3 regions of the Fusibacter sp. QWL-12 genome follow, and region 1 is predicted to be linked to each of the others. Evidence: riboswitches for the same ligand, from Rfam matches in the RefSeq annotation. Region 1 holds a riboswitch; each other region holds the start of a gene.

Region 1 (8,222 bases):
GTACATGGCGATGATATCGCAATTATAGATGGCGTCTGTGGCTGGGATGGCGTCCCAGAAACACTGTTTCAGTTATTTGATTCCCTTAATTTAGATGTAAAAAAGGTCAAGTATTTGATTCTCAACCACTTAGAGCCAGACCATTCGGGATGGATCGAGCCTTTTAAGAAGATTCACTCTGATTTTGAAGTCGTATGTACCGACAAGGGAGCAGAGCTTTATCGCTCCTATTATGGTGATAACGAAACCATTCATGTGGTGAAGGACGGCTCTGAACTCAATCTTGGGAATGGGAAAAAATTGAACTTTATCACCATCCCTCATGTCCATTGGCCAGATGCGATGCTCACCTATGAGGTTAACAGTCAGACGGTGTTTAGCTGTGATGCGTTTGGTATGTTTGGCACATATGAAAAATCCAATGCTTCGGAGTATACGGTAGATGAGCTAAAAAGCTTTACTCGTGATATTGATCGCTATTATTCCAACATCATCGGTGCTTTTTCACCCTTTGTACTAAAGGCGATAGAAAAATGTGATGGGATTGAGATCAGTAGAATTGCGCCTGGTCATGGGCTGCTCTGGGATACGCAGATCGACTGGATTATAGAAAAGTACCGTTCTTTGGCGAATTGTCAAAAGGGTGGCGAACAGAAGATCACACTATTATGGGGCAGTATGTACGGTATGACAGAAGCCGCTGTGAAAGTGGCTGAGTCAGTACTTAAAGCTTCTGGTATAACCTATGAAGTGCATCGAGTACCTGATTCTAGCTGGGGAGAGGTTTTAACCTCTGTTTGGACTTCTAAGGGTGTAATTCTTGCGATGCCAACCTACGAATACAAGATGTTTCCACCTATGGCAGCAGTTTTAGAAGAAATCGGTAGAAAAAAAGCACATTGTAGGTTGGGCTTTAGATTTGGTTCATTCGGTTGGTCCGGAGGGGCACAGAAAGAACTCGATGAAATTTTAGAGAAATATAGAATGAATTGGACCTTTATTGAGCCACATGAGTTTAAAGGTCGAGCAACCGATGAGAGTCTGGAAATCGTCAAACAGCAAACGCTTGAGTTGATTGAACTGGTTAAGCAGTGTGAATCAGCAAACTAAATAAGTATCATAAAGCAGTTTCTAAATACTGTGTAAAATAAAAAAATTATGGGTATATAACCATCAAATAAATTTAGGTGGTTAGTGATGTATGAGTAGGCAAAATTCAAATGGACAAAAACTTAAGAGAATCAGTCGGCGTTCTAAGCTCGTTTTTCTTGTAGTTGTCACATTGATGATGTCTACTCTTTTTGCGTTTGTCTTTAAGACCGACCGAATTTATGCGCATCTTTTTTATCTGCCCATTGCTTTATCAGCCTTGTGGCAGTTACAAACCACCACGATCCTCGGTATCGTCTTTGGCATCTATCATATCCTTCTTGAGTGGCTAATCGTAGGTGAAATTGAATTAACCGTCATTCTACGTGCTGGGATGTTGGTCTTGATTGCTTTATTAATGCAGGTATTATGTGAAAGAGAGATTCTGTATCAGAAGGAGATTGAAAAACTCTCCCAAGAAAGTTCACACGATGCGTTGACAGGCGTTTATAACCGACGAAAGCTCGATCATGTGTTCCAAGGTCATTTGGGCTTTCCAGTGTGTCTGTTTATTGCAGATATTGATGGACTCAAGCGTGTTAACGATCGATTGGGACATGCAGCAGGAGATATTCAAATTAAAGAAACTGCAGACGTCCTACATAAAAGTTTGAGAGCCTATGATGTACTCGCACGTGTGGGCGGCGATGAGTTTTGTGCCATCGCACAAGAGTGCGACGAACAAGGTGCTTTAGAAATTTTACTTAGAGTTGAAAGTCAACTTGAAAAGCTCAATCAAACCCTTGAACCGCAAGAATGGCTGTCGATTTCCATCGGTTACGAGCTTTGTCAATCGAGAGATAACCTTAAAGAGGCTTATCGAATTGCTGATCAAAAGATGTATGAAAACAAAAAGAGAAAGTACGAGGTGTTAAATGAAACTGACGAAAGAACTCTATGAAAAAAGGCTGGAACACTTACAAGTCGAACTTGTGAAGCTACAAGAATGGGTGGTTTATAAAGGCTTGAGAGTGGTCGTTCTGTTTGAGGGGAGAGATGCGGCTGGTAAAGGCGGTGCAATTAAGCGCATCACTGAAAGCCTAAACCCTAGAACCTGTCGAGTCGTTGCTCTACCAAAGCCTACAGAAAAAGAGCAAACACAGTGGTATTTTCAAAGATACGTCTCACATCTGCCAAGTGCCGGTGAAATTGTCCTATTTGATAGAAGCTGGTATAATCGTGCAGGCGTTGAACGCGTTATGGGATTTTGCTCCGATGAAGAGTACTGGGAGTTTCTTAAATCCGTTCCAGAGTTTGAAGATATGTTAATCCGTTCTGGAATTATCTTGATTAAGTATTGGTTTTCTGTTTCTGATGAGGAACAGGAACAAAGATTCCAAGACCGCATCGACGACGTAACCAAACAATGGAAACTCAGTGATATGGATCTTGAAGCGCGTTCAAAATGGGTTGAGTATTCAAAGGCAAAGGATGTGATGTTCCAGTACACGGATACTGAAACCTCACCTTGGTATGTAATTGATTCAGACATAAAGCGAAATGCGAGAATCAACTGTATCTCACATTTGCTCGCCATGATCCCTTATGAGCCACTTAAACATAAGAAAATCGAACTACCAAAACGACAAGAAAATGCCGGCTATGTCCGTCCGCCTATGGATACGATGAAGTTTGTCCCCGACTATGCGAGCGAGTATGCAAAAAAGCATAAAAAGGATTAATTGACTTTTAGGTCAAGTCATAGCATACTTATGAAGGCTCATTCAGAGCCAAATGAATGCTCACGTTGAGCCAAATGATTGTTCATGCTGAGCCAAATGAATGGTAGGAGATTCTTATGTCATTTTATAAATTAGGACTTTCATATATGCTAGTGACACGCCTTGAAGAGATGGGCATTATCGACCCAACACCGATACAAGCCATGTGTATCCCTGAAGTGTTAAAGGGAAAAGATGTGTTAGGTGAGGCTCAGACGGGTACGGGGAAAACCTTGGCATTTTTACTGCCGATTTTTGAAAGGATTAACCTTGAGGATTCGAGAACACAAGCCCTTGTCATTGCACCCACGAGAGAATTGGCTTTGCAGATTGCTTCGGTGGCAAAGCAGTTAACACAGGCTTACCCAGTTAAACTTCTAGCGGCTTATGGTGGCCAAGATATCATGGCTCAGCTTCACAAATACGGCGGTGAAGCACAGCTGGTAATCGGTACCCCCGGTCGTATTTTAGATTACTTAAGAAGAGAAAAACTGAATTTTAGTACCCTAGATACGTTAGTTGTAGATGAAGCCGATCAACTCTTTCAAATTGGTTTTAGAGAAGAGCTCTACGCGATAATCGATCAAACCAATCCTGAAAGACAGACGCTCTGTTTTTCAGCGACGCTATCTCAAAGTGTGGATCGCTTTGCAGAAAAAGCTTTGAATAATCCTGTAGCGATGACTGCTCCAAGAAAACAAATCACACTGGATGCCATCGATCAATACGTGGTACTTACCTCTAACCGTAGAAAATACCATGACTTTAAGCAGATTTTTAAACAGAATTATCCGCAAAAAGCAGTTATCTTCTGTCGCTCAAGAATCGGCGTGGAAACGCTGACTAAGGAGATGCTACAGGATGGTTTTGATGTAGATGCCCTTCATGGCGGACTAACACAAGCCAAACGTGAAGCGGTGATGCAGCTTTTTAGAGATAATAAACTTAGCTATTTGGTTGCTACAGACGTGGCTGCAAGAGGCCTTGACATTGAGGGCGTCAGCCATGTGTTTAATTATAATTTACCCGATGAGCCTGAAAATTACGTCCACCGTATCGGTCGTAGTGGGCGCGCTGGACAGATAGGCGTCGCCTATACCTTCTTGACTGGAAAGGATGAAAAAAGGCTCCAAGCAATTGAAGCCTTTATCGGTCAGTCAATCAAACAGATTCACTTGGGAAACTGATACTCTGAGCAGATAATTTCATGGTATTTTAAGGGGCGATAGGCTCTTAATATCTTCAGTGCTCTCAGTGTATTAAAACGCCCTCCACGTCCTTCTTCAAGAGGAAAGTGGACCTTTCCAGAATATTGTGTTCCCTTTGAAACATAGCCCTTTTCTATTGCTTTTTCGATGAGATCAAGTGACTCATCCATGATGCTAGAATAGGGTCTTTTCATGTCTACAAAGTACTCTAATGCGCGAGGCATATCGTAGTACCAGCGAGGTGGATAGTGAAACTGGGTAAAACGTGGATGGATGGCTTCGCCCGTACTTTCACGGCGGAAAAAGCGCTTTTTAAGAATGAATGCTTCACCGTCCTGTAGACATTTTTCGATACGGTCACGCTTGTAGGGATAGCAATTTTTTAGCACCTCTGCAAAGCCCTCAAGCACTGAGAGTGTCGTGTGGAGTGAACTTTTTTTCGATCCACCCCTTTTAGGGTGATAGCGGCAGTTCCATCCACCGTCAGGCTGTTGATTCTCTATGATAAAGTCGATCATTTCAAGCAGTCGAGGGTCTTTTGAGTGACCGTATGCAGAAAGCCCGACGAGCATGCCGATGATACACATGTCCACTTTAAGTGGGTCATCAGCCACCCATTCATAATCGATGACGTGAGAGAGCCCCTCGTGGTAATAAGAATGATCAGGATCGATGGCCATGTATTTTAGTTCCATCAAGGTATAGTGTGTGGAGATCCATTTCGGACCGTAGACACCGCCTCCCCAGAGCCGAGTTGAAGGGTCGTATAGATCGATATAACGCTGAATATACCCATGCGTTTCAGATAGCACAGGCTCGTTTTCCAAATGCCGTTTGGTAAGTGTTTCAATGACTGGATCTCCTTCTTTTAGCCAAGCAAGTACTTTCATAAGACCTCCTTATTGTCATTCCCCAATTTCTATTTGTAGCTTATAATAAAGGTTTTGTTCACCTTACTATCTTTTACGCACGGATATTATGTATGATTTTATTATGATACCCAATATAAAAAAATATTGACATGAAAAACGGTAGGTGCTAAGATAGGAAAAACCGAATAACAAGATACTCTTATCCAGAGTGGCGGAGGGACAGGCCCTATGATGCCCGGCAACCAGCGAAAGCATGGTGCTAATTCCTGCAGGTAAAAACCTGAGAGATGAGAGAGGACGAATCCGCATGTTTTGACCTCTTTCTAGGAAAGAGGTCTTTTTTATTTAGCCACAATCTTGCTTGTGGGAAAATCTAAAGACGCTATGTCTGAGGACTTTTAGTTTGATATTAGATCAGCCGAGGATAGGCTTAAAAAAGGAGAAAGACATGAGTGAAAAACATTTGAGATTCGAGACATTACAAGTACATGGTGGTCAAGTTGCAGACCCTACAACTGGTTCAAGAGCGGTCCCAATTTATCAAACCACTTCATACGTCTTTAACGACGTTCAGCATGCTGCAGACCTTTTTGCTTTAAAGGCGGAAGGCAATATTTATACGAGAATTATGAATCCGACAACAGACGTTCTTGAAAAACGCATTGCGCTTTTAGAGGGCGGTATCGGCGCACTTGCAGTAGCATCTGGCTCTGCAGCGATTTCCTATGCGATTCAAAACATCGCTGAGGTGGGCGATGAAGTGGTGGCGGCTACGACACTTTACGGCGGTACTTACAACTTATTGAAGGTGACGCTACCTAAGTTTGGGATTAAGACGAACTTCGTAACCCCTGATCCTGAAAATCCAAACTCTGTGGATGCATTTGAAAAAGCGATTACTGAAAAAACCAAAGCGATTTTAGTAGAGGCAATCGGCAATCCGGAGATCAACATCCTCAATATTGAGAAATTAGCAAAAGTGGCACACACACATGGCATACCGCTCATCGTGGATAACACCTTTGCAACCCCATATTTGTTTAGACCCTTTGAGCACGGAGCAGATATCGTAGTTCACTCTGCGACGAAGTTTATCGGTGGCCATGGTAACTCTATCGGTGGCCTCATCGTCGATTCAGGCAACTTTGATTGGGCAGCTTCGGGCAAATTCTCTGGATTAACAGAGCCAGATGAAAGCTACCATGGTATCAGGTATGCACAGGACGTCGGTGCAGCAGCCTACATCACGAAAGCACGCGTACAACTGCTCAGAGATACAGGTGCTTGCCTCAGTCCATTTAATGCATTCTTGCTTTTACAAGGCTTAGAGACACTTTCGCTAAGAGTAGAGAGACACGTATCAAACGCTACTAAAATCGCTAAGTTTTTAGAAAATCACGAAGCGGTAAGCTGGGTCAAATACCCTGCACTTGAAAGCTCGCCATACTTTGATCTGGCGACGAAATTCTTCCCAAAAGGCTGCGGCTCAATCTTTACCTTCGGTATAAAAGGTGGCACAGAGGCAGGAAAAAAATTCATTGAAGCTTTAGAAATCTTTTCGTTACTAGCAAACGTAGCCGATGCTAAATCACTGGTGATTCACCCGGCGAGTACCACGCACTCACAGTTAGGCGAAGCAGAGCTCTTTAAGGCAGGCGTCACACCAGATTTAATCCGTATCTCTATCGGTATAGAAAATGGCGATGATCTTATCGCTGACCTTTCTCAGGCACTTGAAGCCTCACAATTATAAACCGAAACGAAGTCAGTATAGATCTGCTTAGTGAAAGGAGCAAATAGATGCCAATTATTATCCCAAACGACCTACCAGCTGCTGTCCAGTTAGCATCGGAAAATATCTTTACCATGACTGAGTTTCGTGCGATTCATCAGGACATAAGACCGCTTCGCATCGGCATACTCAATCTTATGCCGACGAAGGAAGTGACCGAAACCCAGCTCCTTAGAGTTTTGGGTAACTCGCCACTTCAAACTGAAATCGTCTTGATTCAGCTTGACGGTCACGTGCCACAAAACACGACAAAAGAATATCTTAAAAGGTTTTACGTCCCATTTTCAAAGGTCAAGCATCTGAATTTTGATGGACTTGTCATCACAGGTGCACCAGTGGAGAACCTCACATTTGAAGAGGTGAGCTACTGGAACGAGCTTGAGGAGATCTTAGACTGGTCAAGACACCACGGCTTCGCCACTTTCCATATCTGCTGGGGCGCACAAGCTGCTCTTTACAAGCACTACGGCATTCCTAAATATCCACTGAACGCCAAATGCTTTGGCGTCTTTGAACACAAATGTGTGCAAAAACACGTCAAACTGTTAAGGGGCTTTGATGATACGTTTAACATCCCACAGTCCAGACACACAGAGGTGAAGCTCACAGATATAGAAAGCGTTTCAAACCTTGAGGTGATTGCGTATTCTGAAGAGTCTGGTGTCGGCTTGATCGTATCGAAGGATGGACGAGAAGTGTACGCCACTGGTCACTCTGAGTACGATGCGGAAACACTTGGGCTTGAATACTTTAGAGACTTAGATAAGGGACTGCCGATTACGGCACCGAAGTACTACTTTGTAGACAATCAGCCTGCGAAAGGGGTCAGCGTTTCATGGCGTTCACATGCACATCTGCTGTTTTCCAATTGGCTGAACTATTATGTGTATCAGGAAACACCGTTTGAACAACTTGAATAATTAAGTATTTAAATTAAAAACACCATCTGATCATTCAATATAGTTGATCAGATGGTGTTTTTTTAGGGACAAACAAAGATCATTAACGGCGATGATCTTTAGAAAATAACATCATTCCTACATGCATTAGTGGACACATTAGAAGCAATAACCATCTATACGCACCACCTGTTACCCCCAAAACTGGGAGTAAAAAAATAAGTACAATTGGGATTAAACAACATAATAACATCATTAGCATGTGCTTACTGTGGTTACTACCGTGTGATGATGATTCAGAAGAGTGGCAATCACTTTGATTTTTTTTAACTTCTAGATTCTTAGAATTGTCATTTTCCATATTGGTTACTCCTTCTAATAATAAATATTTTATAATTTGGTATTTCAATAAAAGCTTAAATCAACTGTGTCATTTCACACAGTTACTGTTGCATATAGTAATTATATTTAAACTATCTTCTTTTTAATGAAAGACCAGATACAATTATTGAGTTTGTAAAAATATTCTTTTGTAGGCTAAAAGCTAATGTAGATATAATAATCGCTTTTTTAGACATAAA
Region 2 (8,222 bases), 1.9 Mb from region 1:
GAAAGGAGCGAAACATGATGGGAACTCTAGGCATCATCGCCTTTTTACTAATCGCATTTGGCGTTAGATCTTATGTAAGTAATGAAGTGCTTTCCAAAAGACCCTCTCGTCTTGATCAGTTTTATTTTGGTGCGTTAATTACTTTTATTGTTATTTGGTTATTTTCAAATTATCCAGTTTATAGTCTACTCGACTATAATCGATACATACCGTTTAAAGAGTTTACTTCGCAAATTAAATTACAAGAATTCTTATCTCATGTATACAAATACAGCTCTTATTTTAAATATCAGTTCGGTATAGTAGAAATCTTAAAGAGCCTACTTAAAATCTTAGGCACCTTGCTACCGATTACATTTTCATTCCATTTGCTACAAGTACAGTCGCAAGCTAGAAGAATCCTTTATAGTGGACTCATTTTAGGGTTATTGGTCATCACTTATTCAGACTACTCACTTGGAACACTTGTCGTGCTCTATCTTATGGCACACGCACTTTCAATTATATTTAAGTTGATCATTCAAAAGATTTTGACCTCTATCGAGCACTTATCAAATGAAAGTGATCTACCTAAATTACACTTTGGAGTGATTCTCAAAATCATCCCCTTTCTTCTAATATGCTGCTTTGGACTTTACATCAGTTGGCCAATGTTTAGTCGTCAGTTTGATTTTACTACTACCACCGCTTCTTATCAGGATGTTGAAATTCAAGCAAAAGGCGCTAACACAACGCTCTCGATTCCATCCGGGAATTTCTCAATGTCATATGTAAGTGGCATTAAAAGAGAGAACAATTCTGAGCTTAACTTAAAGTTTAATGTAGAGCAGTCACCTGAAATTGATTTTCCCTACAGAATCGAAAGCAGAAGTATTGGTTTTTTGATAGAAATCAACGGCGAAACTCAAAACTACGGCGGACACCTTTATACAGATGATTTTAAGTTGGGCTCTAATAGTGATCCTTCAAAAAAAAGGCGTATTCTGGAGGGACCGATTGCTCTAAGCGTTAATCATTTCAGCACCGATGATTTCAAACCGATTCCTATCAAGTCATTTAAACTCCTAGGGATTCAAGACATTGGATTTGTCATCACCGATGCAAACTTACTTGATCAATTTGAAATAATTAGTACCCAATGGATCGAAGATGCAGCAGGGTATCCCAACTACGAGGTGAACTATCGTCTTCCCAACGATAGTGATTATGAGTTTAACTGGTACATTCACAATTCCACTTATCCAACAAACGCGTTCTTCGCAAAAATGTCCAATAAACTTGGTCCAAATATGTATGTTGAAAGACAGGAGTTAATCTCTTATAGCGATGAGGCCATACTGGTTTCGGAAAATGAGTTCGAAAAAATTTATCGTGTTAATTACTATTACTATGATCAATATCAGGGTGTACTTAATGAAAATGACATTGAAAGTATCGTTATAAAACCCGTAACGGTTTATTATAATTTTTGGACAAAGGAAGCACTTTTCGACACACCTTTGGTTCTAAATTTTACTGAATAAGTCTTGACGCTTTTACAAATTTTGTGTTACCATCTAAAAGAATTATAAAAAAGATTGGAGTTGAAAAGATGAATCATACTTCTTGCTAAGCAATTAAATAGGTGTCAAGAATCGGTTTTATACCGTTTTTTTGTCATACGCTGCAAGAGGTTCGTTATCATCCGCTCAAATTATAGATTTATGCATGAAGTCCCCTTTCCCAAGGTGGATTTGTTTTGCTAAGTGTTTATTAGGATGCGAGGTTTCTTGCATCCTATTTTGTTGCATAAAATTAAACGCTATTACACCTTGCAAATCAAATAGGAGGACCACAATGTCACAAATAAAAGTTACAAATTTAAGTTTTGCCTATGAGGGCAGCTACGATAAAATTTTTGAAAATGTATCCTTTCAAATGGATACAGACTGGAAACTTGGCTTTACAGGTAGAAATGGTAGAGGTAAAACCACATTTCTAAAACTACTGTTAGGTGAAATGCCTTTTACTGGTCAGATCAGTGCTTCAGTTCATTTTGATTATTTCCCCTACGAAGTAAAGGATACGTCATTATTTACGAGAGAGCTTTTAACACAAATCGATCCGGATTTAGAAGAATGGGCACTCCTTCGTGAATTTAGCTACATCGGTCTGGACGAATCTTTGCTTGATCGTCCATTTGAGACGTTAAGTCAAGGGGAACAGTCAAAAGCACTTCTTTCAGTGTTGTTTCTAAAATCCAATAATTTTCTATTGATTGATGAGCCAACCAACCATCTCGATGTGGATGCCAGAGCTACGGTTGCTGCCTATCTCAAACGAAAAAAAGGGTTTATCATCGTCTCACATGATCGTTTGTTTTTAGATGAAATCATCGACCATATTTTATCGATCAATAAAACAAATATAGAAATTCAAAAAGGCAACTTCTCTACTTGGTTGCAAAATAAAGCCTATCAAGATCAGTTTGAAGTGGCTGAGAATGAAAAGCTTCTAAAGGATATCAAGCGGTTGGGGGATGCCGCTAAACGAACTGCTGGTTGGTCGGATCAAACTGAAAAGAGTAAGTTTGGTTCTGATGTTCCAGATCGCGGGTTTGTTGGTCACAAAGCGGCGAAAATGATGAAGCGTGCGAAGGTCATCGAAAAGCGAAGAGATAAAGCATTAGAGGACAAGAAAAAATTGCTTAAGAATCTCGAGGTTGCAGAGCCGCTGGAGTTGATACAAGAACCGGCATTATCGCAGCCATATATCGCCTTTGATATAGAATCACTAGCGTATGGCGAAATGCTTGTGCTTGAAGATCTCAGCTTTCAAATAGAAGCGACGCAACGCTACACCATTACAGGTAGAAACGGATCAGGCAAATCAACACTACTCAAAGCTGTATTAAAACAATATGACCCAACACTTTTGGAAGAAGATGTTTCAAATTTGATGACTAGCGGACGAATTAAAATAGCAAGGGACTTAGTTATCTCTTATGTCTCACAAGATACGTCCTTTCTTGAAGGTAGCTTTAAAGCATATGCCGAGGCCAACCAAATTGAGCTACATCTTCTACGCAGTATGTTAACTAAATTAGATTTCTCTGCTGTTTTATTCGATAAGGAGTTACAACACCTCAGTGAAGGCCAAAAGAAAAAAGTGTTACTCGCAGCTAGCATCTGTCAAAGAGCACATCTCTATATTTGGGATGAGCCTCTTAACTTTGTCGATCTCCTTTCACGGGTTCAACTAGAAGATATGATACTTAATTATGAACCTACGATGCTGTTTATCGAGCATGACACGCACTTTGTTGAACGCATCGCAACACACATCATCGAACTCGACTAATTAGAGCTAAATTGGGTATAATCAGATAGCGACATTATCAACTTAATTGCGGATAAGATATTATGATTTTAACACGATCAAGTAAAATAAGTTTTCACTCAATCACATCACCCTTCACTGGAGGCAATCATGCTCAAAAACACACTCAACAAACTCACAAGACATGGTATTGGTCCACGCAGTATAAAAACTGGAATCGCAGTAATGATTACCCTTTTTGTAGCAGATCGCTTTCAGCTGACAAACCCGTTTTTTGCAGCTATTGCAGCCGTATTTGCTATGGAATCGACGATGACAGCAACCTTTTCCGTCATTCGCGATCGACTATTGGGGACTGTTTTAGGCGCACTTATTGCACTAACATTTTCACTTTTACTTCCCATGAATCCGATTACGATAGGACTTGGAATTGTCATCGTCATCTATGTCTGCAATTTATTTAAGTGGCAAGGTACGATTAAAATCGCAATCATTGTGTTTCTAGCGATCGGACTTGGCACATCCAGTGGTAACCAAGTATCATATGCTTTCTATCGTACACTGGATACATTCATCGGTTTGATTATAAGTGGCCTTATCAATTATTTTGTATTTCCAATGGATAAGGTCAATTCAAAAGAGTAACACAATTAACAATTCTAAATAGCCACTCGAAATGTGTGAATTTTCAGAATAAACTTTTAATTGTTAAATAAAATTAAATGTGTTGACAGTATGTATCAGATTGTCTATAATCCATTTCATAGCAATTACAATTTAACTCTTATCCAGAGCGGCGGAGGGACTGGCCCGATGATGCCCGGCAACCAACCATTCATAAGGTAGTGGTGCTAATTCCTGGGAGAAATCCACAGATGAGAGAGAGCAAATGTTTATCATGGCCTCTTTTCTTGTGTGAAAAGAGGCTTTTTAATTGCAGTTTTCGCGAAAATTTAATATGAGCTCATATCCAGAGAGGTGGAGGGAACGGCCCTGTGAAACCCAGCAACCAGTCTTATGACATGGTGCTAATTCCGTCAGAGTAACTGGAAGATGTGAGAGGATGTTTTTAAGCTCCTTTTGCATGTTCTATGCAGAAGGAGTTTTTTAATGATTCAAATCTCAGAATTAACAAAAGTATATTCAAAAAATGGTCAAATCGTTAAAGCGCTTGACGGTATTGATCTAGAAATTGAAAAAGGTGACATTTACGGAATCATCGGTTTAAGTGGTGCAGGTAAATCATCACTGATTAGATGCATCAATCGCATTGAGGAACCCTCATCAGGGCGCGTTGTAATTTCAGGTGTTGATATTACAGCTCTATCTGAAAAAGAACTTAGAAAATCAAGACAGAATATCGGCATGATCTTTCAGAACTTCAACCTTTTAAGCAGCAAAACCGTTTATGATAACATCGCGTTTCCATTGAGACTTCAAAAATACAGCGAAGCGATCATTAAAGAAAAAGTTACCTCACTACTTGAAAAAGTTGAACTAACAGATAAAGCCAATGTTTATCCAAGTAATCTAAGTGGTGGTCAAAAGCAAAGAGTCGGTATTGCAAGAGCTCTTGCGACGGAACCAGAAATTCTATTATGCGATGAAGCAACCTCAGCACTTGATCCAAAGACCACCAAGCAAATACTGTCCTTATTAAAAACGCTCAGCTATGAACTTGGCATCACGTTAGTGGTCATCACACATGAGATGGAAGTCATTAAAGCGATATGCAATAAAGTCGCAATTCTTGAGGCAGGTAAAATAATCGAAAAAGGCGTTACTGCAGAACTCTTTTCGACCGTTCCAACACCTCAAACTCGTCATTTTTTAGGTGAGCTAGAAGCACCTGAATTTTTAACTCAAAAAGGAACCAGATTACACCTAACCTTTTCAAATGGCAGTGCAAACGCGCCAATTATTTCTGGATTCATTAGACAATTTCCATATGACGTAAACATCTTGTCGGGGAATATCGAATCCATACAGAGACAAGTAGTTGGAAAATTATTAATCGAAGTTCTAACACCGTCTGAAGATGAAATGGGTCGTGTCATCGCCTATTTTGAAGACCAACATGTTGTAGTGGAGGTGCTCTAATGACTCAGTTACTTTTAAAGGCCAGTCTAGAAACACTCTATATGGTGTTTGTGGCAACTTCATTTACAATTTTGTTTGGCTTACCGCTTGGCATCGTTCTTGTGATTACTTCTAAAGGTCATATATTAGAAAGACCACTGCTCAATCGCATTTTATCTTACGTCGTTAACATGATGCGATCGATGCCCTTTATCATATTGATGATTTTTATCATCCCATTTACGCGTTTGATCGTCGGAACCTCTATCGGAACCAATGCGGCCATCGTACCGCTTGTGGTCGCTGCCATCCCCTTCTTTGCCAGAATCGTAGAAACTTCACTCTATGAAGTTGACGGTGGCGTCATAGAAGCAGCAACCGCTATGGGTGCAAACCAATGGGAAATCATTACAAAAGTAATGCTGCCAGAGGCATTGCCTGCCCTCATTCTAGGTACGACGATTACCATCATCAACCTTATTGGCTATTCTGCTATGGCAGGTGCTGTCGGTGGTGGTGGTATCGGTGACCTCGCAATCCGCTATGGTTATCACCGCTTTCAAACAGACGTCATGATTGCAACGATCATTATATTGGTTATCATGGTTCAATTATTGCAATCACTAGGTAACTGGTTGGCAAATCGCCTACTGGTTCACAGAAGAAAATAGAAAATCTTGAATAAGGTTGATCAAAATAATAAACAACAAATATAAATAATCTAATTTGGAGGCATCAAATGAAAAAAATAACAACTTTGGTTTTAACGATAGGTTTAATTGCAGCCCTTGTACTTACAGGCTGTGCGAAAAAAGAAGAAGCGACAAGCGTCCTAAAAATAGGTGCAACACCAGTTCCTCACTCAGAAATTTTAGAGCACATCAAACCTGCACTTGAAGCAGAAGGTATTACACTCGAAATCGTTGAGTTTACAGATTATGTGACTCCTAACCTTGCACTTAGTGAAGGTGAAATCGATGCAAACTTCTTCCAACACGTTCCTTACATGGATTCATTTGCAAAAGAACACAATATCGAGCTTGTTAGCGCTGGTTCAGTACATGTAGAGCCACTTGGCTTATATTCAAATGTTTTTGATTCGGTAGATACAATTGGTCAAGGTGCAACTATTGCGATCCCAAATGACCCAACGAATGAAGGCCGTGCACTTTTATTACTTCAAGCAAATGGCATTATTAAATTATCTGCAGACGCAACATTAGAAGCAACTGAAGCGGACATCGTTGAAAATCCACTTGGACTTGTATTTAAGCCAATCGATGCAGCACAACTTCCAAGAACTCTTGAAGATGTTGATGGTGCGGTTATTAACACCAACTACGCACTTGAAGCAGGCTTAGTGCCAACTGAAGATGCAGTTGTAATCGAAGGTGCAGACTCACCTTATGCAAACATCGTCACTGTAACACCAGAGCATTTGAATGATGAAACAATCCAAACGCTAATTAAAGTGTTACAATCTGATGATGTGAAAAACTTCATCCAAGAGCAATATAAAGGTGCAGTTGTTCCTGCATTCTAATGATTGTTGCTTAATAAAAACCAGTAACGTGAATGTGAAATGCGCCCCACTTATTTGACATAATAAGTGGGGTGTAGTTCCAATGACACGATACTGGTTTTCTTTTATTTTTAATGCTTATTATAATAAAAAAGACTCTAATCCCTTCAAGATTAAAGTCTTAATTCACATCTTATTACAGTACATTTTAACGTTCATCATCATGCGCTCTTCGCTTGATATATGCGATAAGCTCTATCGTTCCCGCTCCAATAAAGAACAAACCTATAAAAGGAAAGAATACCCCCATTGGGCCTAGACTTCCCACCTTGGCAACAAACTTAGTTACCATGATCACCCAGAGGATGCCAAACAATATAATAGTAGAAAAACCGATAATTGGTAAGATACCAATTTTAAATTCCTCTTTAACGGATTTCATAAGACCTCCATTACAGATAAGTTTTTGATACTATTAGTTTAGCCTTCTTTTCTATAAACCGCCTTTGATTTTCATTAGAAAAGCATTAGAATCTTGAAAATCTAGCACCAAATTGCGCGCATCGAGCTAAATCATCCTCAGATGGTGTCTCATTGATGATTAACCCTTCCTCAAAAAGTGAAGCGCCAGCTGCTTCTGTGCGACTTTGCCAGTCTCTCATCCACTCGCCGTCACCCCATCCATATGAACCAAAGAGAGCAACTTTTTTCCCACTGAGTCCTTTTTCTATGTCAGAGAAAAATGGATCAAACTCCATTTCTTCAAGAACTTCAGCACCCATTGAAGGACAGCCTAATACCAAGCGTTCAAAACCGAGAGCTTGTTCTGCAGTTATTTCAGATACATTATAAAGTGTAACCTCACTATTTTCACTCTTTAAACCTTCCGTAATTGCTTTTGCCATTGCTTCTGTATTACCTGTACCGCTCCAATAAACGACTGCTGTTTTTCCCATTTTTTCCTCCTATTTTTAAGATGCTACCGTCAATATTTCTGCTACAGTATAACCCGAATTTACTTTTGCACACATTTCATCTCTCGCCTTGCTAAATGAATCAAAGAGACATTTCGCTTCACTTTCATCTCCATAAACTTTCCAATAACCACATAACTTACAATTTTGGCCATTGTTTTTGATAAAACCCAAGACATCGATTAATGGATAGCCCAAAAACAACCCGACTTCATGTGGGAACTCTTTCAACTCAATAATTCTTTTTTTAAGATGCCCAATGATGGTCTCTAAAGAGCTGTACATTGGATAGCCTTGCACCATAAGGTAGCCCCATATTTCTGGTGAAT
Region 3 (8,222 bases), 1.4 Mb from region 1:
CTGCACAGGCGACGCTATTATCTGCAATGATAGGCGGGGCAGTGGAACTCAACGATGAGGACTGTGGATTTATGAGAGATTTCTATCTCAATAAGTACGGCCAAAGATAAGAAATATTACAAGGATGTGACAAATTGTAAATTATTGTTGCACATATAAAAAAATTAAGATATCCTAAGTCTAGATTGAACTTAACTAGTCAGGAGTTTGATTAATAAAAAAAAGGAGGTTGTAATGATGATGACTAATACTGCAAGAATGAATCAACTGAATGTCGTGTTACGTGGCTTAAACGCTATGAGTGCGTCTAATTTTAATTGCAAAAAAGTTACAGCCTGCGGAGAATTACCTTTCTGAACATAAGGAAGATTGTACATTCAACCACAGGCAAATGTCTGTGGTTTTTTATTTGTAAATTTAGGGGGATCTCTTTATTGAGGTCTAACGTCCACCTTTATAAAACCACGATTATCGTGGTTTTTTTTAATTTACAGATATTGAACCACAGAGACACAAGGAGGCAGAAATGAAAAACATATTTAAGTATTTGAAAGGGTATAGGCTAGCGTTTGCAGCAGCCATCTTTTCAATCATCGTAGCAACAGTCATGCAATTGGCAACGCCAATCCTCATCAAATATGCTGTGGATTCTATAGTAGGGGATGTTCCGGCAGGGAATTTACAATTCCTGATGGATCGGTTTGGTAAGAATTTACTTGCAGTTGTATGGATCATTGTTGCAATCAATTTGATAAGAGGTATTTTTCTATTTTTCAAGGGCTGGCTTTCAAGCTTTGCTGCTGAAAACATTGCTCAAAATATGAGAAATTCTCTATACAAGCAAATTCAATATATGACTTATGAGCATCATACTAAGAAGGAAACGGGAGATATGATACAGCGCTGTACATCAGATGTTGAAACCATTAGAAGATTTTTAGGGGTTCAAATCGTAGATCTTGCTCGTATTGTATTCATGATCTTTTTATCTATAGGCGTCATGCTTTCATTGAACTTAAGATTAACCCTTTATGCAGTAGCACTTATTCCAGTACTTTTTATTTTTTCGTATGTCTTTTTCACAAAAGTTCAAAAGACGTTTAAAAAATCAGATGAAGCTGAAGGTAAATTGACGACTGTACTACAGGAAAATCTTTCAGGCGTTCGCGTTGTAAGAGCTTTTGGGCGTGAGAACTACGAAATTGATAAGTTCGAAACGGTTAATGAAGACTATAGAAAGACAACCTATCGACTAATAGAAATTTTAGCGATGTTCTGGTCATCATCCGACCTGATTACGCTATTTCAAAGTGGTGTTGTTCTAGTAGTTGGTGCACAAATGGTGATTACTGGTGACATTACAATTGGGACATTAATCGCATTTATTACCTATGAGTCGATGCTCCTTTGGCCAGTTAAGCAATCAGGTCGATTGCTGAGTGAGCTTGGTAAAACAACCGTTGCGATAACAAGGGTTGAAGAAATATTAAACGAAGAAATAGAAGTAGAATTACCAGAAGAAATCGCACCAGAAATTAAAGGTTCAGTTACGTTTGAAAACGTTAATTTCTCTTATCCAGATGGGAAAGAGGCACTTAAAAATATCAGCTTTAAACTTGAGTCAGGTAAGACACTGGGAATTTTGGGATCGACAGGATCAGGTAAATCAACCTTGGTGCACTTACTACAAAGACTTTATGATTATGAAGGCAGTATAAAGATTGACGATTACGAACTCGCTTCAATAAAAAAACAGTGGATTCGAAGAAAAATCGGCTTGGTCTTACAAGAACCTTATTTATATGCAAAAACCGTTAAAGAAAATATCGGTATTATCAGTAAGGCTTATGAAACACCAGAAATTGAGGAAGCAGCAAAAATTGCTTCAATCCATGATAATATTATCACCTTCAAAGAAGGTTATGAGACTGTAATCGGCGAAAAAGGGGTTTCACTTTCAGGTGGTCAGAAACAGCGTGTCGCAATTTCGAGAACCATCATAGATGAAACAAAACGCATTTTAATCTTTGACGATTCTCTAAGTGCAGTTGATACAGAGACCGATATGAAAATCAGACGTGCACTTAAGCAAAGAAGTAAAGACATTACAACGCTGATTATCAGTCATAGAATTGCGACTTTGGCAGAAGCGGATTATATCATCGTACTTGATGAGGGTGAAATCATACAAGAAGGCACACATCAAACACTCATTCATACAGATGGGTTATACAAAAGGATTTGGGATTTACAACAAATGGTTGTCTAATAACTGTTTGGCCTAAATCGTAGGAGGATTCAAGTGGAAAATCAAAAAGAAATGAAACTCAAATATGATAAAACAATATGGAAAGAGTTAATCCTCTACTTTAAAAACTTTAAAAGGGATTTTCTAATTCTCTGTTTTTTCATGATCGGACTCGCATCAATAGACATCACATTTCCGCTGTTAACACAATATGCAATCGATCATTTTGTTGAACCAAGAAACCTTGATGGGCTTGGTATGGTAGGCGTTTTCTATGGCCTACTTGCTATTGGACTTGCATTGATCGTCTTTCTGTTCATTAGAAGAGCAGGGAAGATAGAAATGGGATTGCTTTACAAGATGCGTAAGGATAGCTTCGAAAAATTACAAAAACTATCCTTTAGCTATTATGACAAAAATGCGATCGGTTGGATGATCGCTAGAACGACATCAGATGCTTCGAAAATTTCTGAAACCATTGCATGGGGTGTGGTTGACCTCGTGTGGGGACTCACCATGATGTTTGGTATTGCCATCGTCATGTTGGTTTCTAACTGGAAATTGGCACTTGTTACATTGGTTACAGTACCATTATTAGCGGTCATCAGCGTTTTCTTCGAAAAGAAAATGTTAGTTTCCTTTAGAAATGTAAGAAAGATCAACTCGAAGATCACTGGGTTGTTTAATGACGGTATCGTCGGTGCAAGAACGACAAAAACATTAGTTCGCGAAGAGCTTAACCGCGAAGAATTTGGAGAAGTTACATTTGATATGAAGAATACTTCTGTAAGAGCAGGCGTACTTTCAGCAGGTTACCTGCCATTGGCACTCTTTATATCTGCTATAGGTATGGCGTTAACCCTTTACTTCGGTAGCATCTACCTTGCTGGTAGTTTGATAACCTATGGTAAGCTGGTATTGTTCATCACCTATGCGAGAATGTTCTTTGATCCAGTGCTTGAGCTTGCGAGAATTTACACTGAAATGATTAGTGCACAAGCAGCTGCAGAGCGCGTTATGTCACTGATTAACGAAAAAGAAGAAATCGTAGAAAGTGAATCGGTTCTCAACAAGTATGGGGATCATTATCACCAGAAAAAAGAAAATTGGGAAGCCATTCATGGCGACGTTACTTTTGAACACATCGACTTCTATTACAAAGAAGGAGAGTATATCCTAAAGGATTTCAACCTCGAGGTAAAAAAAGGTCAAACGGTTGCTTTGGTAGGAGAAACAGGCTCTGGAAAGAGTACAATTGTCAATCTTGCATGTCGTTTCTACGAGCCAACAGGTGGTAAAATTTTGATCGATGGTGTCGATTATAAAGAACGATCACAAAACTGGTTGCATGCCAACATCGGGTACGTACTCCAATCACCACACTTATTCAGCGGTACCATAAAAGAAAATATTCGATATGGTAAATTGGATGCAACTGAGGCAGAAATTATAGAAGCTGCAAAAACAGTTAACGCACATGATTTTATCTCAAAGCTTGAAAAAGGTTATGATACTGAGGTTGGTGAAGGTGGTGGTATGTTATCTACAGGTGAAAAACAACTCATTTCATTTGCTAGAGCGATTATCTCAAAGCCGAGATTGTTCTTCTTAGATGAAGCAACTTCTTCCATCGATACTGAAACAGAATCTAAAATTCAACATGCCATTGATAAAGTACTTGAGAACAGAACCAGCTTTATCGTAGCACATAGACTTTCAACCATTCGAAATGCAGATCTTATTTTGGTAATCGAAAAAGGACAGATTATTGAAAAAGGAAATCATCATGAGTTGATGGCTAGAAAAGGTCACTACTATGAGCTTTATTCGAATCAGTTTATCGAAGAGGGCGAGCAAGCGATCTTAAACAAACAACACGTTACACCTGAAAAGAACCCCAATGGTAAAAAAGAGGGGCTAATGACGGCGTAATGTGCGAGAAAAAATACAAATTAAATGAATAATTACTCTTGAATGCGCTGATGAATTGTGTTAATATCACTATTAATTAATATTTTTCACATCATCATGCGGATTCGTTCGCAAGACAACTGTATATCCCCTTATCCAGAGAGGCCGAGAGACCAGGCTCGACGACGCCCAGCAACCTGCATCCCATTCGATGCGTGGTGCCAATTCCTGCATTTCGCAAAGAAATGAGAGATAAGAGAGTGGAAACACTTTAATTCTGTCGCTTTCAATGTGAAAGCGACTTTTTTAATTTTCAGATTAAATCGACGAAAGGAGGATTTTCGTGAGCATCATTGTACAAAAATATGGTGGTACATCCATGGCAAATTCAGAGTGTGTTAAAAACGTAGCAGAAAAGGTGGTTGGAACCAAACGAAAGGGTCATGATGTCGTCGTAGTCGTCTCTGCTCCAGCAGGCATGACCGATCAACTTGTGAACCGAGCAAAAGAAATCACGGACAAGCCTTCAGGAAGAGAACTCGATATGATCTTGGCGACAGGTGAACAAATTTCCATCTCTCTTTTAGCAATGGCAATTAAGGCGTTGGGTGAAGACGCAATATCGTTTACAAGTGCTCAAGTGGGCATTTATACAGATAAAAATCACAATAAAGCTAAAATAGAAGAAATAGACACTTCTAAGATCAATCGTGCCCTTTCAGAAGGTAAAGTAGTTATCATAGCAGGCTTTCAAGGCGTTACAAAAGACCTTGAGATTACCACGCTTGGAAGAGGGGGTTCCGATACATCTGCTGTAGCAATAGGCGTAGCGCTTAATGCAGACGAAGTGGAAATTTATACAGACGTTGACGGGATTTATACTGCTGATCCTAGAATCGTCCCCAATGCACATAAAATTGACTATATTACTTTTGATGAAATGCTTGAAATGGCGGGATCAGGCGCGAAGGTGCTCCACCTTAGAAGTGTTGAGCTAGCAGCTAAAAACAATATCCCGATTCACTTGCGTTCATCATTTACAGATACCATAGGCACATATGTCACCGACGAGGAGGAAAAAATGGAAGAGGTTCTAGTGCGTGGCGTTGCACATACCACAAATAATGCTAAAATTACCATTGCAAATATTGAAAATACAGCGAATAATATCGCTTACATCTTTAAGACGATTTCTGATGCCAACATCAATGTAGACGTTATCACTCAAAACTACATCAACAAAGAGGGCATTACGATATCGTTTACAGTTTCACAAGAAGAATATGATCGCGCTTTGACGCTTTCAAAACGACTTGGTAAAGAGCTTAAAGCAGATGACGTGTATGGTAACGAACAGGTTGCTAAAGTATGTATCATAGGCGTTGGGATGAAGTCTACACCAGGTGTCGCTTCAAGAGTGTTTGGATGTCTGGCAGAAAATGGTGTAGCCATTGATATGGTATCTACATCAGATATCAATATCACATGTGTCATCCCACAAGAGGATTATTCAAAGGCAGTACTTGCGATTCACAATGAATTTGAACTTTAAAATACGTTAAGATAGAAAGGCAGGCTTTATGAAAATTGATAACCTATTTACAAGCGGCAAACCAGCGATTTCATTTGAGATTTTTCCTCCTAAAAGAGATGGCGATTTTCAAACGGTGCTGCAGACGATAGATGCTCTCGCATTACTAAAGCCTGACTACATAAGTGTCACTTATGGCGCAGCGGGCAGCGAGAGAAACAACGATACACTTGAACTCGCATCGAGAATTAAAAAAGAATATGGCATAGAAGCACTCGCGCATCTAACGAGTGTTGGGGCAACCAAAGAAGACATTAAGCGAATCTTGTCTGTCTTTGAGGAAAATCAAATTGAAAATGTACTGGCTTTAAGAGGCGATTTACCTGAAAATCCAATCGTAAGAGACTTCAAGTACGCTGGAGACTTAGTCCATTTTATCAAACAAAATGGTGCGTTTGGCGTTGGGGCAGCCTGTTATCCTGAAAGTCATGTGGAATCAAGAAGTAAAACAACAGATCTAATTCATTTGAAGCAAAAGGTGGATCAAGGCGTGGACTTCCTGGTGACGCAGATGTTTTTCGACAACGAGAAATTTTATGAGTTTAAGGATGAGGTGAGAAGTCTTGATATCAATATTCCTATAACCGTGGGGATCATGCCAGTACTGAATAAAAAGCAAATTGAGAGAATGGTTGCTATCAGCGGCGCTCATTTACCTGAAAAGTTTAAAAAAATTCTGAATTGCTACGAGGATAAACCTGCTGCCCTTCAAGACGCTGGCATCATGTATGCTTGCGAACAAATCGTTGATTTGCTTAGTTCTGGGGTGGATGGTATTCACCTATATGTTATGAATAAACCGTATGTAGCGAAGCGCATTTTAGATAATCTATCAGGAATATTAACGACTTTAAGATAAAGCGTTAGCATTTAAGGTAAGGAGTTAGTATGCAGTTTTTAGAGTCTTATGTCTCAAAAAATGAAATATTGAGATATTTAAAGGGTGGCAATGGTCAAGTGAATCAATTCATTTCAGAGGAAGTGAATGATCAGATTCATGCTTTAATTGACAGTCAGTTGAGCGAGAGTTTTAATGTGATTTCACCAAAAAATATTACGAGACGGTTTAAGTTAAAAGTACATGAAGGCGTTATCGAGCTTTTAGATCAAACGGATCAATGTGTCAGTTTGATCCACTCAAATGATTTGTTTCATTTTTTGGAGGGTGCACATGAGGTTGTATTAGGTGCACTCACATTAGGTTCTGAAATTTCAAAGCGGATAGAGAAAAAGATGTTGATCAAGCCTTCTGAAGGGATCGTTCTTAATGCCTGTGCTTCTGTAATAGCAGACGCCTATGCAGATTATCTTCAAAACGAACTTTTAAGTGAACTTGATACTGAATCACTTTATATCTCACAGCGATTTAGCCCTGGGTATGGCGATTTGGCTTTAACGGCACAAGAAAGTATATCGAATTTACTTGAGATGAGAAAACGAATTGGTGTGTATTTAACTGAGCAATATCAGATGCTACCTGAAAAATCAATCACTTTCATCATTGGTCTTTCTCATAGACCTTTTCAGTCTGAAATTCGTACTTGTGGTACGAACTGTCAGGATTGTAAATTAATAAAATGCGCTTATAGGAGGACGAATGTCTAAGATTAGCTTTAATAATTGGTTGAGAGAAAAAGCACGTGTTTTTGACGGTGCAATGGGTTCGGCTTTAATTGAAAAAGGGATGAAACTCGGCGAAGGCTCTGAGCTTCAATCGGTTCAAAACCCAAGTTGGGTGATTGATGTTCATAAAAATCACCTTATGGCAGGGGCTGAAGTGATTACCATCAATACTTTTGGCGTTAATCCAATTAGGTACGACAACTATAAAACCTATTTAGCTGCTGCAAAATCGTGTGCAGATCAAGCGATTAAAGCGTTTAGAGAAGAGAGTGGTAGCGACAGAGTCATCAAGGTAGCACTGGATATCGGTCCTTTAGGGGAACTGCTTTATCCACTAGGAAAACTAGATTACGAAACGGCTTTTAAAGCGTTTAAAAATATTGCGGTTGAAGGTTGGTCTTTAGGGTGTGATCTCGCCATTTTAGAAACCTTTACTGATCTTTATGAACTGAGATGTGCAGTGCTTGCACTTGGTGAAGTGCCTGAACTACCTATTGTAGCCACTATGAGTTTTGAAACGACGGGAAGAACGTTCTTTGGAACCGATGTTGAAAGTATGGCTGTAACTTTAGGGGATCTTGGGCTCAGCGCAATTGGTTTTAACTGCTCTTTTGGCATATCTGAAATGCTGCCGTTGGTTGAAAAGTTAAAGAACGAGACTAACTTGCCCCTTATCGTTCAGCCTAATGCAGGTATACCAGAGATAATTGCGCAAATCGCAGTCTATAAAACGGATTTCGATCAATATGCTGAGCAGTTATACAAGCTTTTAGAAATTGGTGTTTCAGGTGTAGGTGGCTGTTGTGGTTCAGGCGCTATGCACATAGAGAAAATTCGCAAAGTTGTTGA

What was found. Region 1 has a riboswitch for S-adenosylmethionine ahead of AC4PID_RS14110 (O-acetylhomoserine aminocarboxypropyltransferase/cysteine synthase family protein). Riboswitches for the same ligand answer to the same signal wherever they lie in the genome.
Region 2: another riboswitch for S-adenosylmethionine. It lies ahead of AC4PID_RS05360 (methionine ABC transporter ATP-binding protein); the one in region 1 lies ahead of AC4PID_RS14110 (O-acetylhomoserine aminocarboxypropyltransferase/cysteine synthase family protein).
Region 3: another riboswitch for S-adenosylmethionine. It lies ahead of AC4PID_RS02535 (aspartate kinase); the one in region 1 lies ahead of AC4PID_RS14110 (O-acetylhomoserine aminocarboxypropyltransferase/cysteine synthase family protein).

What each region holds. Positions count from the first base shown of each region.
Region 1 covers NZ_CM178745.1:2,940,440-2,948,661, forward strand. The annotation lists gene AC4PID_RS14085 (FprA family A-type flavoprotein) at 1-1,110, shown strand, start outside; gene AC4PID_RS14090 (GGDEF domain-containing protein) at 1,202-2,050, shown strand; gene ppk2 (polyphosphate kinase 2) at 2,025-2,831, shown strand; gene AC4PID_RS14100 (DEAD/DEAH box helicase) at 2,948-4,057, shown strand; gene AC4PID_RS14105 (hypothetical protein) at 4,042-4,968, opposite strand; SAM riboswitch class I at 5,147-5,244, shown strand; gene AC4PID_RS14110 (O-acetylhomoserine aminocarboxypropyltransferase/cysteine synthase family protein) at 5,399-6,703, shown strand; gene AC4PID_RS14115 (homoserine O-succinyltransferase) at 6,751-7,662, shown strand; gene AC4PID_RS14120 (hypothetical protein) at 7,745-8,002, opposite strand; gene AC4PID_RS14125 (CC/Se motif family (seleno)protein) at 8,115-8,222, opposite strand, start outside.
Region 2 covers NZ_CM178745.1:1,022,662-1,030,883, forward strand. The annotation lists gene AC4PID_RS05340 (HD domain-containing protein) at 1-18, shown strand, start outside; gene AC4PID_RS05345 (hypothetical protein) at 15-1,523, shown strand; gene abc-f (ribosomal protection-like ABC-F family protein) at 1,837-3,339, shown strand; gene AC4PID_RS05355 (FUSC family protein) at 3,469-3,963, shown strand; SAM riboswitch class I at 4,100-4,200, shown strand; SAM riboswitch class I at 4,282-4,378, shown strand; gene AC4PID_RS05360 (methionine ABC transporter ATP-binding protein) at 4,429-5,418, shown strand; gene AC4PID_RS05365 (methionine ABC transporter permease) at 5,418-6,068, shown strand; gene AC4PID_RS05370 (MetQ/NlpA family ABC transporter substrate-binding protein) at 6,137-6,940, shown strand; gene AC4PID_RS05375 (hypothetical protein) at 7,128-7,361, opposite strand; gene AC4PID_RS05380 (flavodoxin) at 7,447-7,875, opposite strand; gene AC4PID_RS05385 (DUF3793 family protein) at 7,891-8,222, opposite strand, start outside.
Region 3 covers NZ_CM178745.1:429,728-437,949, reverse strand. The annotation lists gene AC4PID_RS02555 (class II aldolase/adducin family protein) at 1-110, shown strand, start outside; gene AC4PID_RS02550 (hypothetical protein) at 235-357, shown strand; gene AC4PID_RS02545 (ABC transporter ATP-binding protein) at 527-2,269, shown strand; gene AC4PID_RS02540 (ABC transporter ATP-binding protein) at 2,303-4,180, shown strand; SAM riboswitch class I at 4,309-4,418, shown strand; gene AC4PID_RS02535 (aspartate kinase) at 4,503-5,711, shown strand; gene metF (methylenetetrahydrofolate reductase [NAD(P)H]) at 5,740-6,609, shown strand; gene AC4PID_RS02525 (vitamin B12 dependent-methionine synthase activation domain-containing protein) at 6,639-7,355, shown strand; gene AC4PID_RS02520 (homocysteine S-methyltransferase family protein) at 7,348-8,222, shown strand, end outside.